4 regions of the Sporomusa rhizae genome follow, and region 1 is predicted to be linked to each of the others. Evidence: riboswitches for the same ligand, from Rfam matches in the RefSeq annotation. Region 1 holds a riboswitch; each other region holds the start of a gene.
What was found. Region 1 has a riboswitch for S-adenosylmethionine ahead of SRRS_RS06300 (homoserine O-acetyltransferase). Riboswitches for the same ligand answer to the same signal wherever they lie in the genome.

Region 1 (4,212 bases):
GGCTACATTTTCAATGTCCAGCACGTCAATCTTGGGGTTACCGATAATTTCTGCATATAGTGCTTTGGTATTGGGTGTGATAGCAGCCGCGAAGTTTTCCGGTTTAACAGGGTCTACAAACTTGACCTTAATCCCTAGTCGCGGCAGAGTATGGGCAAACATGTTATAAGTACCGCCATACAAGGTCGATGAGCTGACTATCTCATCACCGGCTTGGGCAATATTAATAATAGCGGCTGTAATTGCAGCATGGCCGGAAGCAAACGCCAAAGCGCCAACGCCTCCTTCTAAGGCGGCGATACGCTGTTCAAATACATCACTTGTCGGATTCATTATCCGGGAGTAAATATTGCCACTCTCTTTTAAGCCGAACAAATCGGCAGCATGGTCGGCATCCCGGAAATTGTAAGCGGTGGTCATATATAAAGGAACCGCACGTGAGCCTGTTGCCGGGTCAGGCTGCTGCCCGGCATGCACAGCTAAAGTATCAAAACGTAAGTTTTCAGGTAATGTCATGTCAAATCCCCCTTAAATTTTAATAAGAAATTATTTTACTTTTGCCGAACGCTGTAAAATTAGATATAATAGGCCTCCTTGCAGTAAACATCCGGCACTAACCGGGCACCCAGATACGCTAAACTGGACGCGCGGAATTTGAACCATTGTCTAAACGGCTCCGATGCAGGAGCAGGCAACACCTTATTGATAAATCTTGTTAGTAACGGCCGCAATAGCTGAAAGTCAATCAGAAACCCGTCATGGCCGTGAGGACTGTCAATAATGGCAAAGTCGGTACAAACCCCTACGCTTTTCAGAATTTTAGCCAACTCCTGCTGTTGATAGGCCGGGTATAAGATGTCTGAGCTGACCCCTACCACCAGTACCTTGGCGTCGATTCTCGCCAAGGCCTCTTCACACGAGGAATATCCAGCGCTAATATCAAACAAATCCAGTGCCCGCAGTAAGTATAAATACGAGTTGGCATCAAACCGTTTAGCAATACTTTCTCCCTGATAATCAAGATAGTTTTCTACTTCAAACTGCCCCTCGCGGGTACGGCGGCCAAACTTGTAAGCCATAGACATTTCGCTTTGATAAGTAATCATTCCTAATGCCCTGGCGGCCGCAAACCCTCTGACTGGTCCAGGCCCACCGTAATAATCACCGTTTTTCCAATCAGGATCAAGGGTAACTGCCTGACGCCCCACCCGGTTATAAGCAATGGCTTGCGGTGCGGAATAGCCCGGAGCGGCAATAACAACAGCAGCATCGATAAACCCCGGGTAATCAACCGCCCATTGCAAAGTCTGCATGCCGCCCATGGAACCGCCAATTACCATCGCTAAATGGTCAATACCCAAAACCTCTAACAATCGTTTTTGCACACGAACGATGTCCCTGACAGTAATCTCCGGGAAACGCATACCATACGGGTTACCGCTGGCAGGGTCAATGGAAGCCGGTCCGGTAGTACCCTGGCAGCCGCCCAGGACGTTAGCGCAAATAATGTAAAAGCGATTAGTATCAAGCGGCCGGTCCGGCCCAATTAACGGTTCCCACCAACCTTTTTCATCATACAGATCATGGGCTGCCGGATGACTGTCACCTGTAAGTGCATGTGCCAGTAAAATTACATTGTCACGGGCTTCCGACATGTTGCCATAAGTTTCATAGGCAACTGTTATTTCTGACAAACTGTCTCCCTGCACTAAATCCATAGGATTTTCCGGTGTGGCAACCTGCGCCAGCTTGAGTTGCGGTCGCCATTTAAAACCGGGAAAACAAGTAACTACCATAGGGCATCCTCCTTTAAACTAACAAATATAAACCAAAAGCCCCCTCAATAAGAGGGGGCCTACTATTATACGCCTAATCCCTCTCATCTCCCAGGATGTTTATCCTGCTGGAATTAGCACCACTGCGTTGTACGCCGGTTGCCGGGTGTCATCGGGCCAGTCCCTCGACCTCTCTGGATAAGAGTTAAGTATTTAATTATTTGGTAGATGTATACATGATACCTAAACAAAATACATTTGTCAAGTATATCTTACTTGCATTTTACAAATTAGCCCATCATTTCAAGAAATGCTTGAACTCTTGTTTTAATTTGTTCTACGTCGCCTTGCGAATAGTCAGTTTCTATCTGCATAAACGGAGTATCTCCGTTCTGTTTTAAAAACTCCTTCACAACCCGGCTTTCAACATTATAGGTATGACAGCCTTGCCAGGTAATATCAACAATTCCATCTGCCTTGTAATCCTTAACAAGTTGGGCAAGGATTTGCAAGCGGGTAGGATTAGGACTCATACAGGAACAAGGAGTTGCCAGATACTTTTCTGCAATAGCCTCAAGCGGTGGTTTGTTTTCATCAACAAGCGTTACAAACTGTTTCATGCCTGAGCAGTTCTCGATATAAACAACAGCCGCGCCGCAGTCCTCAATAATCTTAATCACTTTTTCGGAACCTATGCCGGTAGGTACACCGGTTACTATAATCCGTTTAGCGCCTTTTGGCATAGCAGCTTCGCCTTTGGCAACGGAGTCAGCTACATCACTGATAACCGACTTCAGTTGTTCCGCAAACTCGGCCCGGTCGGTTACGAAGTTTCGCCCCCACATTAATTTCAAAAAGTCTTGTCCGGTTAGAGGAACCGGGTCGTGTTTCATGTATTCGGCCAGTTGCTGCATGAGTAACCGCTCCTTATTAAGAACCTTAATTGCTTCACGCAATTTATCTTCAGTTATCTCTGCATCAAGCTCTTTTTCCAAAACATCTTTTAAAACTTTTACCTCGCTTAACCAGTAGGCTTTATCATTATCGTCCAGGTAGCTCTGCGGCAGTTTCATGACATGTACAGGTTTAAATTCCTTCATTAGTTCAAACATTTTCTTCTTACCGTCGCAAGTTGTCTCACCAATGATGAGGTCAGAATACAAAAAGTACGGACACTTGTCGGTTACAGCGAAGCCATAGGACGACTTGATAAGCGGACAAAAATTCCGTGGCAGCGTTTTTTCACCGGCCGGGATAGCCTCTTCTTTGGTAGCACACAAAGCAAATCCCAGTGCATCGGCTGCTAAAACCAGCTCCTGCGGGGCAAAGACACAATAAAAGCCTACTACTTTTTTACCTGTTTCTTTAATCTCTTTCAACATTGTAAAAGCATCTGACATAGCTTTACTCCCCCCACTTTTAAAATCATCATTTCACATTATCCCAGGCAAACAGTGCGGCCCCTATAGAGCCGGCAAATACCGCTTGCTCATGTGTAACCATCTCCAAACCCAGTTTGGCAGCCAGTTGTCGCCGCAAAGCCTTATTCTGGGCCAAACCGCCCGTAAACATAACTGGTGATGATGGCTGGATACCTGATGTCATTACCGCTACCCGTCCGGCAATAGAACGATATAACGCCGCAATAATTGCTTGACGGGAAACGCCCCGGTTTACCATGCCAATTACCTCAGACTCGGCAAACACTGTACACATAGAATTTATTGTGCATTCTTCCCCAGCAGCATCTGCCTCAATATCACCAATTCTTGTTATATCAAGTCCCAGCGCATTAGCCATGACCTGCAAAAACCGGCCTGTGCCGGCAGCACACTTGTCATTCATGACGAAATCCTGAACTTTTCCCTGCTCATCCACCCGGATGGCTTTGGCATCCTGGCCGCCGATGTCAATAATACTCCTGGTTTCCGGCACTAAATAAACCGCACCGCGGCCATGACAGGTTATCTCCGTCATGGCTTTAGTAACACAAGGCAGATTTAACCGTCCGTAACCGGTTCCTACAATAAAGGCCGCATTGCTAGCGCCATAACTCTTTAGCGCCGTTTTAAGCAACCCGTCGGCCTGCTCCCGTGGATTCCAGCCAGAAGGGCAAATAAAATTTTCATTCCTTTTTCCATCATATAAGGTGAGCTTAACCGCGGAAGAGCCAGCGTCAATACCCACAACAACTTTACCGTCCATACTTCACCTGTTAAAAGTTTATTAAAGAATAATTTTATCACTCTAGTATAAATATTCTATCATTATATTCGCTGCCGCCTTTTTTATTCCTGCTGCAAAAAAAAGGTATTTTAACTATGTCTCCATAGTTAAAATACCTTTTAAATTAATTGCCTTTAAAATTTTATTCTTCCCCAAACAGAGCGGTGGATAAATACCGTTCACCGGTGTCCGGCAGGATAACAATAATATT
Region 2 (4,212 bases), 510 kb from region 1:
GTATCTTGACATCCCAAAGCTCCCCTGTGCGCGCCGCTAATGCTTTGTCCAGCAAAATAGGCTGGGCAGTCGCAAAACTGTAATCTACCCAATGTCCTGATTTTACCATTTTGACTGCTTGCTCGGCAACCGTAAGTTTTGCTCGATATTCTCGCTGAATATCCATTATTCCCCTCCGTCTAAACTAGTATGTCTTGGCTATAAATAACCACGATACCCTAACTCTTGGGAAATTAATCTTGCCTTTTCTTTCATGACTTGCGCAACTGCCTCATACTTTTCTTTGTCGAAACAAGCCGTAGTTCCCGAAACAGTAATCGCTGCCTCAATTTTGCCGTTGGCATTAAGGATTGGCGCTCCAATACAAGTAACACCCTCCATGGTCTCATTGCTCGCCACAGAATAGCCTTGCTCTTTTATTTTAACAATTTCCTCAGTAAGCGCCTGTCTGTCATTAATGGTGCAAGCGGTGTATTGCGGTAATGCCTGGCAAAGCACTTTTTCAATAAACTCATCAGTATTATAGGCAAGGAAAACCTTGCCTAAAGCCGTACTATGGAATGTATTACAATAATCAAAACACGGAATGATGAAAACAGGCCGAGTTGGTTCAAATTTATCCACAATGGTCAGGCGCCCGGCTGATAATACGGCCAGTAAGACAGCTTCATCAACTTCTTCCACCAAAGCTTTAAGGTATGGGGAGGCGATCTTGCGGATATTTAGCCGTTCTGTACAGGCTAAGCCTAACGGCATCAGTCGAAAACCCAAGGTATAGTGTCCGGTATCGGTCTGCCGGACAAAATCTCTTGCCAATAAGGTTTGCAATAAATTGTGTACAGTGCTTTTTTGCACTCCGAGCTCCCGGCTTAATTCGGTAACGCCCATTTCGCGCGATGAACCCTCGAGGATAAAAAGCAATTCGATAGCCCGGTCAACGGATGCAACTAAGTATTTGCTTTTTTCAGTATTACTTGATATATTCTGGCTCAATTTATTTCTTCCTCACTAGCCTACGTTCGGTTATACCGAACATCGTTCTGAATTTTAATTTTAAATATTGTTATTCTACACAATTTGGAAAATTCCTTGTGTTTTTAGCGTGGAAATATTTTTTTGCAGCATTTCTTGCAAAGAATTTAAGCTGTCTTTAAACGAATTTGCTATGCCATAAGTCTTTATCCTAATAAAAAAAAGCATCTGTTGTCCCTTTAAACAGATGCTCTCTGAAATTTAAATTCCGTCGCCATACATGCCTTCGAGCGGCACATTTCTATCTTTCTGAATAAATGTTACTACTTTGCCATCACGAATAATAATAACAACTTCATTCCCCGCCTCTTCTCTTGGGGCCAAGCTGCCGACTTCATTATGTTCGTTGTATCCTTTACCTCTATCCGTCATCGAATGATCTCCTCTCATTTCTTCCTGCTCCTTAGTGTCCAAAGAAACCACTTCTTTCTGTTAAAACCTGCTGGGCTTGCTGAATATGGCTGCTTTTGATTAGAACTTCAATCAGCCCATACGATTCAGTTAAACGCAATATGGGAATATGGGCTTGCGCTAAGCCTGCCGCTACCACCGTTACTGCATTTAACAGCGAATGTCCGTTTTTGGTTTGTACCGCAACTTTAACACAATCGTCAATAACCTCAGGCTTATACTGTAGCTTTTCCAGCCCTTCACAAACTTTTGTTAAAAAAGCTCCCTGGACTACAAAACTCACTTGGTGCGGCTGAATAGACACCATATCCAGGACAGCTCCATAGCCGGCAACAGACTCTAAAACACTCGCTATCTTTCCAGCACCGTTATCTGGCGTAGAATTGAAAAAGGAAACAAGCGCAATCTTCCTGTCATAAGAAACCTGAAATTCCTTGTTTGTTCCAGAATCATCTATTAGTATCGATTTAACATTAGACATGGCTGCCATCGGCGACATTCGTTTGATCTGGCACATTCGCAGTTGCTTATGTTTTTTCTCCGGAACATTTTTTTGCGCTAATTCGCGCGTCAGGGTAACAGTACTCATTGTAAACAGCACCTCCAAATGGCCATACTCTTTTCGTAAATCTAAGAAAAGACTTTGTTTGCGCCAATTCTTTAGAACAAGGGCACAAACCTTAGTCGTTCTTACTTGCTCAAGAGGAAAATATAAAAAGCCCCTTTCCGAGGAAAGGGGCCTGTGTCTACACCTTCCTCTTATCTGCCAGGATTACTCCTGCTGGATTTAGCACCACTGCAGTAAACTGCCGGTTGCCGGGTGTCATCGGGCCAGTCCCTCGACCACTCTTGATAAGAGCTCTTTTAAATTGAATAAATTTTATCACGAACATCTAGAAAATGTCAATATATCAACCAAGCCAAAACCAATTAATAAAGAACCCGGTACAAAACATTAACCCTTACTGAACTGTAGTTACCTTTCAACATGTTTGCATATTTTTTACAAAAAAATAAAAATGAGCTGCCTTTAGACAGCTCCTAACTTATTTTAATATTGGTGCCGAGGACCGGAATCGAACCGGTACGGAAATTTCTTTCCGACGGATTTTAAGTCCGTTGCGTCTGCCAGTTCCGCCACCCCGGCATTATTTGGAGGCGACACCCTGATTTGAACAAGGGGATAAAGGTCTTGCGGACCTGTGCCTTACCACTTGGCTATGTCGCCATAAAAAAAATGGAGCGGAAAACGAGATTCGAACTCGCGACCCTCGCCTTGGCAAGGCGATGCTCTACCGCTGAGCTACTTCCGCTTAAATGGTGCCTCAGGACAGAATCGAACTGTCGACACGAGGATTTTCAGTCCTCTGCTCTACCGACTGAGCTACCGAGGCGTAAATTGTATTACCGACGACAGTTATATATATTATCATGTTTATCATTCCGTGTCAACATAACATCTTTTGGTTTTTATATTATACTGTCTTTTCCTAGTTTCTTCCGATACAGCGGTGCGCCCTGACGGTTAGTGAGATTATAGGCGCAAAACGGAATCAGCCGGTTATCTGGCCCGACTACATGAATAAAACATTGTTTTAATCGATCCAAATCCAAGTTCCATACATCTTGAAATGCCATCCCCGAAACGGCAAGCGTATAGGTATTCACCTGTTCTAGAAATGCATCAAGACTGGCTGTATTTCCAACACCCGCCTGAGTTAATTGATCCTTGCACTTAGTACCAATTTTCGGAGCTGACCATTGCCTGGCAACAAACTGCCTGGCGCGTTTTGCCCCCTCTGTTGCCGGCTTACCCTGACAGCAACAACCGCTCGCCGAATCTTGTTTAAGCGGTTTTATTTGCCCGTCCGGCATTAAAATAAAGTTAGCGTGAAAAGAACAATGGGCATGTTCGCCACCTGGCGGACGGAAATCACTTGCTTTCATTTGCCCGTTTGTCTGTTTTTCAATTTCACGAAGCACCCTAGGAAGCGTAATACGGCCACTGTCGTCAGGCTCTTCGGGATATCTCCCAAAATAGCTTACAGGTTGGAAGTGGACACCCCTGACTATCGGCATGTTTCTTATGGCAAATTTCAAAATATCACCCAACTGACTGTCGTTTACACCAGGAACCAGAGTCGGTACAAGTACCACCCCAAGGTCATGTGCCGCACAAACCTCTATTGCCTTTTTTTTGAGGTCAAATAGTGCCCGCCCTCGCAGTTTTAGGTAGACATCGTCGCTTATCCCATCAAACTGCAAAAAGACACAGTTGAGACCGGCGGCTTTTAATCTCTCTACATATTGTTCATCTGCCGCCAAACGTAAACCATTGGTATTAACCTGGAAAAAAACCAGACCTAGCGTTTTGCCCAAAGCTATAATCTCCGGCAAATCATCACGCATAGTTGGTTCGCCACCTGATAGCTGAATGTTAAACGGGCCGCCACTATTCATTAGCATTCGGTACCAGCCCTCAATAACCTTGAAGTCAGGCTCCTCCTTGCAGCTCTCTGAAGCAGAGGCAAAACAAACCGGACAGTGCAGGTTGCATAGATTTGTTACTTCCAACAACACACAGCAGGTTTGCTGACGGTGCTCCGGACATAGACCGCAGTCAAACGGGCAGCCTTTGTCGACTTGGGTTGCACATGCCACTGGTGACGATGGGATCTGCGGGTTAACCCAATCAAGATACCCAGGCTCTCCTTCCCACACACAGACTTGAACCTCGCCATGCTCCGGGCAGTTTTTTCTCAAATAGAC
Region 3 (4,212 bases), 770 kb from region 1:
GATCGTATAAAAAAGCGGATAGAACATAAACACGGAAAAAACAAGTAAAGAAGGCAGAATTAACCCATAAGCGATCAAAGTGTTGCTGTTAATGAATTTATGCCATACTTGTTTTTTATCTATTTTCTTCACCCTCTTTATTGTCTTATCTCAACCATTAAAAAGAACGGTGGCTCGAGAATATATTCTTAGGCCACCGTTCTTTCCTCTATTCCCTGCGCTTTCATCGGGCCTATTCACCGATTACCCGGACTTGTTCTTCCCGATCTTCTTTTATTTCAGCAGTTCATTAATCTTTGCCTGCGTTTGCGTCAGCCCATCTCGCGCTGAAATGCTGCCGTTCAAAATCCGGTCCCTTACATCAAGAAGAAGTTGCTCGGCCTGAAGACCTGCATCTCCCGGAAAAGAAGTCCAGGATACTACGCCATCCATCTGTGTCGTTGCAGCGGCCATCATTTTATTTTCAACCAAAAAGTTCTTTAATCCGTTCTCAGCTGTGGCAACATCTTTACGCGGCGGCACATATCCCGTACCCTTAGTCCAGGCCGCCATGGATTCAACGCTATACAGGAATTTTTCAAATTTCCATGCTGCTTTCTGTTCTTCCTTCGTCTTAGCGGTAATAGCCAGGAAACAGCCGCCTGCCGGCAGTCTCTTCGGCTTGCCCTGCCATGCCGGCGAATTTATTGCTGCAACGTCAAAAGAAGCACCCTTTTGAATGTTTGCACGCTGGGCGATTGTTGTATATAACATGCCTACATTACCATTAATAAAAGACTGTACGCCCTCACCCCAGGAAATGTGTAATGCGGATTTCTTATTGGCGACCATATCTGCATAAGCCTCGTACGCTTGAATACCTTCTTCAGAAGCAAAACTTGCCTTGCCATTTGTCATCATTCTTGCACCGTTACTTTCCATAAGTGCCTGTTGCGCCCAGTTATCGGCAGGCTCCTGCATATAAAAACCGTATTTTCCTGTCTTCTCTTTAATGGTATTAGCAAATACAATCAACTCTTCCCACGTTTTTGGCCCGTTTTCATCCAGACCGGCCTGCCGCAAAAGATCTTTGTTAATATAAAGCACCGGAGTGCTCAAGGAGTAAGGAATACCTACCTGACTCCCTTTGCTGTTTTTAGCAAGCCCTAATACGTTGGGCAAAAAATTATCCTGCAAAAAGGTTTTATCCTCAGGAAAGTTCTCATCAATTACTTTCTGTGGTTCAACATAGCTGAAGTTATTAGAAAAGTAATCCAAAAATGCCCAGCCAATTTGTACTACGGCCGGTGATTTTCCGGTTGCAACCTCCGCCTGCAGATTCTGCATTAAGCCCTTGTACATATCAGGATTGTATCGTGCCACAACCTCTACGTCTTTGCTCTGGGCATTAAATTCGCTAACAAGTTGTTCTACTGTTTTTCCTCCCTGAGTCTCTGCATTACAATGCCAGTATTCAATCTTTACCTTTTTCCCATTCGGCGCCGAATTTCCTGTGGAACCAGGAGCTCCGCAGCCTGCCAGCAGCATGGTACTGAGCAATCCCATAGCTATTATCTTTAGGATATTTTTCTTCACCTTTATGTACTTCCTCCCCCTCTGGATTTTGCTTTCAGTATAGCACCCGGAAAAAACCTTAATGTTACAATTATGTAAAACCTATGTAAAGAATTACTATAATGGCTGCGATTACTTAGCTAATTCCCCTATCCTGCAATTAAAAAGGCTGAAACACTTGTTTTCCAAGTATTTCAGCCTTTTGCATAAAGATAAATGGGAGGATTTTCGTGTGGCTTACCCATTCTCACAGCCTATTGGAGTAAAGATAATTTGATACCTGTCTTTCCACCTTCAACCGCTATCGATTATATGATGCTTCCAGTAATCTATTCACTTATCTATCAATATTGCGCAACCTGGAGATCTTTCATCACAGCAATCTGCGTCTTATCGGGTATTTTTAGTTTTATTATGGAACCTATATTAGTTAAATCAGGCTTTTATGTCCCAATAAAGTGGACAAATCTCCATTCTTTCCCCGCTTACATCACTTTAGGCATTATAATTAAGTTACTTGTTGAACAAATGAAAGTAGTTAGTGCCCGGCATAAAAGTTAGAGGAACACAGGGGATAGGGCCTAGTAAATAATTATTGACAAACTTTATTGATTGTGTCAAAATAATATTCATTAAAAATTAAAAATAATATCGAACTTATCAAGAGTGGTCGAGGGACTGGCCCTATGACACCCAGCAACCAGCATTTATGCAAGGTGCTAAATCCAGCGGAGCAATCCGGAAGATGAGTGATTATGTTTAGCAGACGGCTCTTCTTACGGAAGAGCCGTTTTTGTCGTTATTGTCATAATAAATTAAGGAGTTGGGTTATATGAAATTAGCAACCAAAATTGTCCATGCCGGCCTGGTAACTGACAGGACTACCGGAGCCATCAGTACCCCTATCTATCAGACAGCAACCTTCCGTCATCCCGAGCTTGGCCGTAGTACCGGCTATGACTATTCCCGCACCCAAAATCCCACCCGCCAAGCAGTCGAAGAAGCTATAGCCGTTCTGGAAGAAGGACATGCCGGTTTTGCTTTTTCCTCAGGCATGGCCGCCATTACGGCAATACTTATGTTATACCGGCCAGGAGATCATCTTATTATCACCGAAGACTGCTATGGCGGGACATATCGCATTCTTGACAAGTTATTTAGCCAATTCGGCTTGACAGCTACTTTTGTCGATACCGGCAATCTTGAAGATGTGCGCCAATCGATACAGCCTGCCACTAAAGCTATATTGCTTGAAACACCTACCAACCCGCTGATGAAAATTGCCGATATCCGGGCTATTACGTCTATAGCCCGTAAGTATAGCTCCCATCCTATTCATACTATTGTTGATAACACCTTCTTATCCCCCTATTTCCAACAACCTTTGGCGCTTGGCGCCGATATTGTCGTTCATAGCGGCAGCAAATATTTAGCCGGGCACAATGATGTTATCTGCGGCCTAGCCGTTGCCAAAGATCCAGCTCTGTGCGAAAAAATCGGTTTTATCCAAAACGCCACCGGCGCGATTCTCGGACCTCAGGATAGCTGGCTACTGCTCCGCGGTCTCAAGACGCTGGCAGTTCGGTCGCGTCAACACGAAAAAAACGCATTATCTGTCGCCGAATGGCTTACCACCCATCCCAGTGTTAATAAAGTGTATTATCCCGGCCTGGCAGACCACCCCGGTAAAAAAATTCAAGACGCCCAGGCGTCCGGGTATGGCGGCATGCTGTCCTTTGTAATAAACCACCCCCTCCTGCCTGGTGAGATACTGCGCAAGGTAAAGGTCCTCCAATTTGCTGAAAGTTTGGGCGGTGTCGAATCCTTAATTACCTTCCCTGCAATACAGACCCACGCCGACATTCCGGCTGACATTAGAGAGCGGTTAGGCATTAGCGACTGTCTGCTGCGCTTGTCGGTCGGTATTGAAGATGTGGAAGATATTATTACCGATTTAGCACAAGCGCTTGCGTAAAATGAAAGAAGGTAAAATAATTTACCCCTGCTTGTTACTGGCCCAAGGACTTGAGTAAAATTGCCCAAGCAGTGTGGAAGCTGGGCTAAGATTTTTTTCTTGACAATACCCCCAGGTAGTGTTAGCATAATGAAAAATAGTAAATACCGGTAAAGCTGATCAGAGAACTGAAGGCTAAAGATAGTTTAAAATAACTATGCTCTAGCCTTTTTTTAAACTTAATATATAGCTGATTAGAGAACTAAAGGCTAAAAAGTGATACAAGTCGCTTTTTAGCCTTTAGTTATTTGAGGAGGAGATTATGAATGAAAAAACATGAATGGATAGTAAGCCAACACCGCAAATTGTCTGCTATGATCCAGACGCATAGTTTTACCGTAACACAGACCCCTGTCGTCATTTGCTGCCATGGTTTTACCAGTGAGAAAGTCGGCACCAATCAGCTAATGCTACATATAGCAAATGCCATTGAGGCCGCAGGTCTCATCGCCATTCGCTTTGACTTTAGCGGTTCCGGCGAAAGTGATGGTGAATTTGCCACAGATACTACAATAAAAAATTGGCAAACCGATTTGCGAAATGTCATAGCCTGGGTAAAAAGCTTGCCCGAATTTGAAGGCCTGCCAATCTATCTCTTAGGGCACAGCTTAGGCGGCTTGATTGTGCTTAGTCATGAAGACAGC
Region 4 (4,212 bases), 2.3 Mb from region 1:
GAGATCATGAAGGTTGGCGGTAACCGTGTCATTCCCATTGATATTAGAGTAATTGCCGCTACCAACCGTAATTTGGAGCAAATGGTCGGAGACGGATTGTTCCGGGCTGATCTTTATTACCGTCTAAATGTTCTTCCCCTATATATACCGCCTTTGCGAAAGCGGAAAGAAGATATTCCTTTGTTGATACAGGAGTTCATAAAACGGGTATGTCATGAGCTTAAACGACCGGCTTTTCAGTTTTCGCAGGGCGCCATCGAAATTATGCTGCAATATGGCTGGCCTGGTAATATTCGAGAACTTGAAAATGTCATACAGTACTTGGGCCACATTGTCGATGATGTTGTGTTGACTGAACATTTGTTGTTTAACAGAGAGGAAAAGTATAGTCAGGTGGCTACAGATGCTTATAATCATGAATTTGAAACAATGTACCAGTCGTATGTAAGTAAGGGGTTTATTCATGAAATGCAAGGGATTCTGCAGACTATAAAAAAAGCCAATTATGCTGTCGGCAGAAACTATATAATTAGCCAAATGAGAACCCAGGGATGGGATATAACCGAACAACAGCTTCGCTACCGTTTGCACTTGTTAAAGCAAGATAACTTACTGGAAGTCGGGCGGGGACGGCAAGGCAGCAGCCTGACAAAAAAAGGAGAGGAATTCATATGTTGGATGAAAGAATAAAAAAACTGGCGGTTAATCTTATTAATTATTCGGTTCGTCTGCAAAAGGGAGAAAAACTGCTTATTGAAGTTTTTGACGGCGGGCAAGATCTTGCCCGGGCATTAATATCTGAAGCCTATAAGGCAGGCGGTATGCCGTTTGTAACTTTCAAGAGCCAGGCTTTACAGCGGGCATTATTATTTGAATGTGATAAAGAGCAAATAGACTTAATCGCTGGTTGGGAAGCTGTGCGAATGCAGAACATGGACGCGTATATTGCTATTCGTGCCTATGACAATGTAAATGAGCTGTCTGACATTCCAGCTGAAAAATCCCTGATATACCAACAAAACTGGTGGAAGCCGGTACATACAGATGTTCGTATTGCTAAAACCAAGTGGTGTGTATTGCGGTACCCCGGACCTGCCATGGCACAGATGGCGGGCATGAGCACCGAATCATTTGCCGATTTTTATTTTAAAGTCAGCAATATGGATTACGCCAAACTGGCAGCAGCTGAGGAACCGTTGGTGAAACTTATGGAACAAACCGATCAGGTGCGTATAACCGGTCCAGGGACCGATGTGGAGTTTTCCATCAGTGGAATCCCTGTTATGAAATCCTGTGGACTGAGAAATATCCCGTGTGGAGAAGTATTTACCGCCCCGGTCAAAGACTCGGTGAACGGTGTTGTAACCTATAATTGCCCGACTATTACTCAGGGAAAGGCCTTTGATAATATTTGTCTCCGGTTTGAGAAGGGGAAAATTGTTGAGGCTACTGCCAATCATACCGCAACTTTGAATCAGATTTTGGATACTGATGAGGGAGCACGTTATATTGGTGAATTTTCCTTAGGGGTAAACCCCTATATTCATCACCCAATGCGGGATATATTATTTGATGAAAAGATTAGCGGCAGCTTTCATTTTACTCCCGGTAATGCCTATGCTACTGCTTTTAACGGCAATAAATCGGCTATTCATTGGGATTTGGTGTGCATTCAGACCCCGGCTTACGGCGGTGGAGAAATCTGGTTTGACGGCAAGCTGGTTCGCAAAGACGGAAAGTTTGTGTTGCCTGAACTGGCAGGACTTAATCCGGAAAATTGGGAGTAGAGAGAAAATAGATAATAAAACAGGCTTGCTCCTTTTTATAAGAAAGGTGCAAGCCTGTTGCAATTAGAACGCAGGTACTACTGCGCCTTGATATTTGTCATTGATAAACTTCTTAACTTCCGGTGAAGTCAGAGCTTTTGTCAGCTTCTGGATTTCAGGACGATTTTCGTCACCTTTGCGCACGGTAAGGATATTAACATAAGGGGAGTCATTTTGTTCAATAAACAGAGCGTCTTTGGTAGGAACAAGTTTGGCTTCAAGTGCATAGTTGGTATTGATCACTGCTAAGGCAACATCGTCAAGAGAGCGGGGCAGTTGCGGAGCTTCGAGTTCGCGGATTTTTACGTTTTTAGGATTTTCAGTAATATCTTTTATGGTAGCGTTAACACCGGCACCATCTTTTAGCTTAATAATTCCGGCTTTGGCTAGCAATGCTAATGCGCGTCCACCATTGGTAGGGTCGTTAGGAATACCGATTTGAGCGCCATTTTGCAGATCGTTAAGGTTTTTAATTTTCTTGGAGTAAATACCCATTGGTTCGATGTGCACTGCGGCAGTGTAGGTGAGATCCAGTTTGCGTTCGGCGCTAAATTTGGTCAGATAAGGAATGTGCTGGAAGAAGTTAGCATCAAGCTCTTTTTCAGCTACGGCAATATTGGGACGTACATAGTCGGTCATCTCAACGATAACCAAATTGATGCCTTCTTTTTCTAACAGCGGTTTAACCACATTAAGAATTTCGGCATGTGGTACAGCGGTTGCACCCACTTTGATTGTTGTTTTATCTGAAGCAGCAGGAGCGGCTGGTTGTTTGCTGCCACAACCGGCAACAAAAGCGGATAAAGCCAATATGGCGGCAATTAATAGTAAAGTAAACTTTTTCATTAAAAATTAATCCTCCTTAAAATTGCATGTAAATTACTTTATGTGCTCCTCCTTTCAGAAATAAATAAAGCCTCTTCGGCAGTCCGAAGAGGCTTTGTTGTCCAGTTCTTCATCTGCCAGGAATTAATCCTGTGGAATTGGCACCGTTCGCGTTTGCGATGGTTGCCGCGGCGTCATTGGGCCATTCCCTCAGCCAGCTCTTGATGAACAATATGTAATTTACTTGAGCTTTATATTAACATGGCGCTCAGAGACCTGTCAACAAAAAAATAAATAGTATTATTTGCCAAATAAGTGGGAATGTTTATTTTAGGGTATTTTAATTAAATAAAGAAGAAAAGAAATAAAGAAGGAAAAATTCTGCAAACAGCGAATAAGCTATGTAATAACAAGTATGTACAGGGAGGCGTAGCTGTATGACAGCAAACCCTAAGTTAAAAGACGATATTACCGACCAACTGTTCCGCGCTATTTTATCATTGAAAACCGAAGAAGAGTGCTACCAATTCTTTGAGGATGTATCTACCATTGGCGAGCTAAAATCGATGGCACAGCGGCTGGAAGTTGCCCGGCTGTTGAAAGCAGGGGTAATTTATGATGACATTGTTGCCGCAACCGGTGCCAGCACGGCAACGATCAGCCGAGTTAAACGCTGTCTGTATTACGGGGCAGATGGCTATAAGACAGTTTTGGCGCGCCTGGAAGAAGACCAGGCAGATCAGAATGGAGTGTAATTATGAATAATAATAATTTCGTGCCTCAGATTCCGTATGGCACGCGGGATTTATTACCGCGTGAAGCCAAACAGAAACGGATTGTCGAAGGCGCGCTGGCGGAACTCTTTTCCCGCTGGGGTTATGCAGAAGTTGTAACTCCGACCTTTGAGTATATGGAAACCCTGACGGTAGGTACAGGGAGTGATATTCAACAGCATGTCTTTAAGTTTTTTGATAAAAACAACCGGACTTTGGCGCTTAGGCCGGATATGACAACTCCAATTGCCCGGGTAGTGGCCACCAGGCTGAAAGAAACTCCTCTGCCTATCAGGCTGTTTTACCTCAATAACGTCTTTAGACATGAACAGGCGCAGGCTGGCAGGCAGTGCGAGTTTTATCAGGCCGGCGTTGAACTTTTGGGAGCGCCTGACCCGGCCGCGGATGCTGAAGTTGTGGCGCTGGCTGTAGAAGCTATGCTGGAGTCCGGGCTGACTAATTTTCAAATCAGTTTGGGCCAAGTTGATTTTATCAACGGCCTTATGGCAGAAAGCGGCCTGAGTCCGAAATATCAGCAAAAAGTAAAGTATGCCATGGTTAGCCGCGATTTGGTAGGGCTGGGCGAGCTCTTAGACCAAAGTGGTCTGAGCCCGGCAGCACAAGAATTGCTAAAACAGATTCCGGTATTGCATGGGCGGGACGAAATGCTGAATAAAGCATACCAGCTAACAAATAATGAACTTAGCCGGACGGCACTGGGTAACCTTGCCGACATCCGCAAGCTCTTAACAGCCTATGGTGTGGATAGCTATGTAAATTTTGATTTA

Region 2: linked by a shared signal. The riboswitch ahead of SRRS_RS08670 (hypothetical protein) and the one ahead of SRRS_RS06300 (homoserine O-acetyltransferase) in region 1 are both predicted to bind S-adenosylmethionine.
Region 3: linked by a shared signal. The riboswitch ahead of SRRS_RS02965 (PLP-dependent aspartate aminotransferase family protein) and the one ahead of SRRS_RS06300 (homoserine O-acetyltransferase) in region 1 are both predicted to bind S-adenosylmethionine.
Region 4: linked by a shared signal. The riboswitch ahead of SRRS_RS17465 (MetQ/NlpA family ABC transporter substrate-binding protein) and the one ahead of SRRS_RS06300 (homoserine O-acetyltransferase) in region 1 are both predicted to bind S-adenosylmethionine.

Annotation. Positions count from the first base shown of each region.
Region 1 covers NZ_CP156925.1:1,423,815-1,428,026, reverse strand. Annotated here, with positions in the region: gene SRRS_RS06305 (homocysteine synthase) at 1-516, opposite strand, end outside; gene SRRS_RS06300 (homoserine O-acetyltransferase) at 576-1,796, opposite strand; SAM riboswitch class I at 1,877-1,980, opposite strand; gene SRRS_RS06295 (double-cubane-cluster-containing anaerobic reductase) at 2,066-3,175, opposite strand; gene SRRS_RS06290 (acyl-CoA dehydratase activase) at 3,204-3,980, opposite strand; gene cysK (cysteine synthase A) at 4,144-4,212, opposite strand, start outside.
Region 2 covers NZ_CP156925.1:1,936,021-1,940,232, reverse strand. Annotated here, with positions in the region: gene SRRS_RS08685 (acetyl-CoA hydrolase/transferase family protein) at 1-166, opposite strand, end outside; gene SRRS_RS08680 (IclR family transcriptional regulator) at 199-993, opposite strand; gene SRRS_RS08675 (hypothetical protein) at 1,234-1,404, opposite strand; gene SRRS_RS08670 (hypothetical protein) at 1,436-2,032, opposite strand; SAM riboswitch class I at 2,200-2,302, opposite strand; tRNA gene SRRS_RS08665 (tRNA-Leu) at 2,502-2,590, opposite strand; tRNA gene SRRS_RS08660 (tRNA-Cys) at 2,597-2,671, opposite strand; tRNA gene SRRS_RS08655 (tRNA-Gly) at 2,682-2,756, opposite strand; tRNA gene SRRS_RS08650 (tRNA-Phe) at 2,762-2,837, opposite strand; gene trsS (radical SAM (seleno)protein TrsS) at 2,914-4,212, opposite strand, start outside.
Region 3 covers NZ_CP156925.1:649,639-653,850, reverse strand. Annotated here, with positions in the region: gene SRRS_RS02975 (carbohydrate ABC transporter permease) at 1-132, opposite strand, end outside; gene SRRS_RS02970 (ABC transporter substrate-binding protein) at 274-1,575, opposite strand; SAM riboswitch class I at 2,209-2,306, shown strand; gene SRRS_RS02965 (PLP-dependent aspartate aminotransferase family protein) at 2,387-3,529, shown strand; gene SRRS_RS02960 (alpha/beta hydrolase) at 3,835-4,212, shown strand, end outside.
Region 4 covers NZ_CP156925.1:3,685,627-3,689,838, reverse strand. Annotated here, with positions in the region: gene SRRS_RS17475 (sigma 54-interacting transcriptional regulator) at 1-690, shown strand, start outside; gene SRRS_RS17470 (aminopeptidase) at 672-1,787, shown strand; gene SRRS_RS17465 (MetQ/NlpA family ABC transporter substrate-binding protein) at 1,851-2,672, opposite strand; SAM riboswitch class I at 2,779-2,882, opposite strand; gene SRRS_RS17460 (YerC/YecD family TrpR-related protein) at 3,089-3,406, shown strand; gene hisZ (ATP phosphoribosyltransferase regulatory subunit) at 3,409-4,212, shown strand, end outside.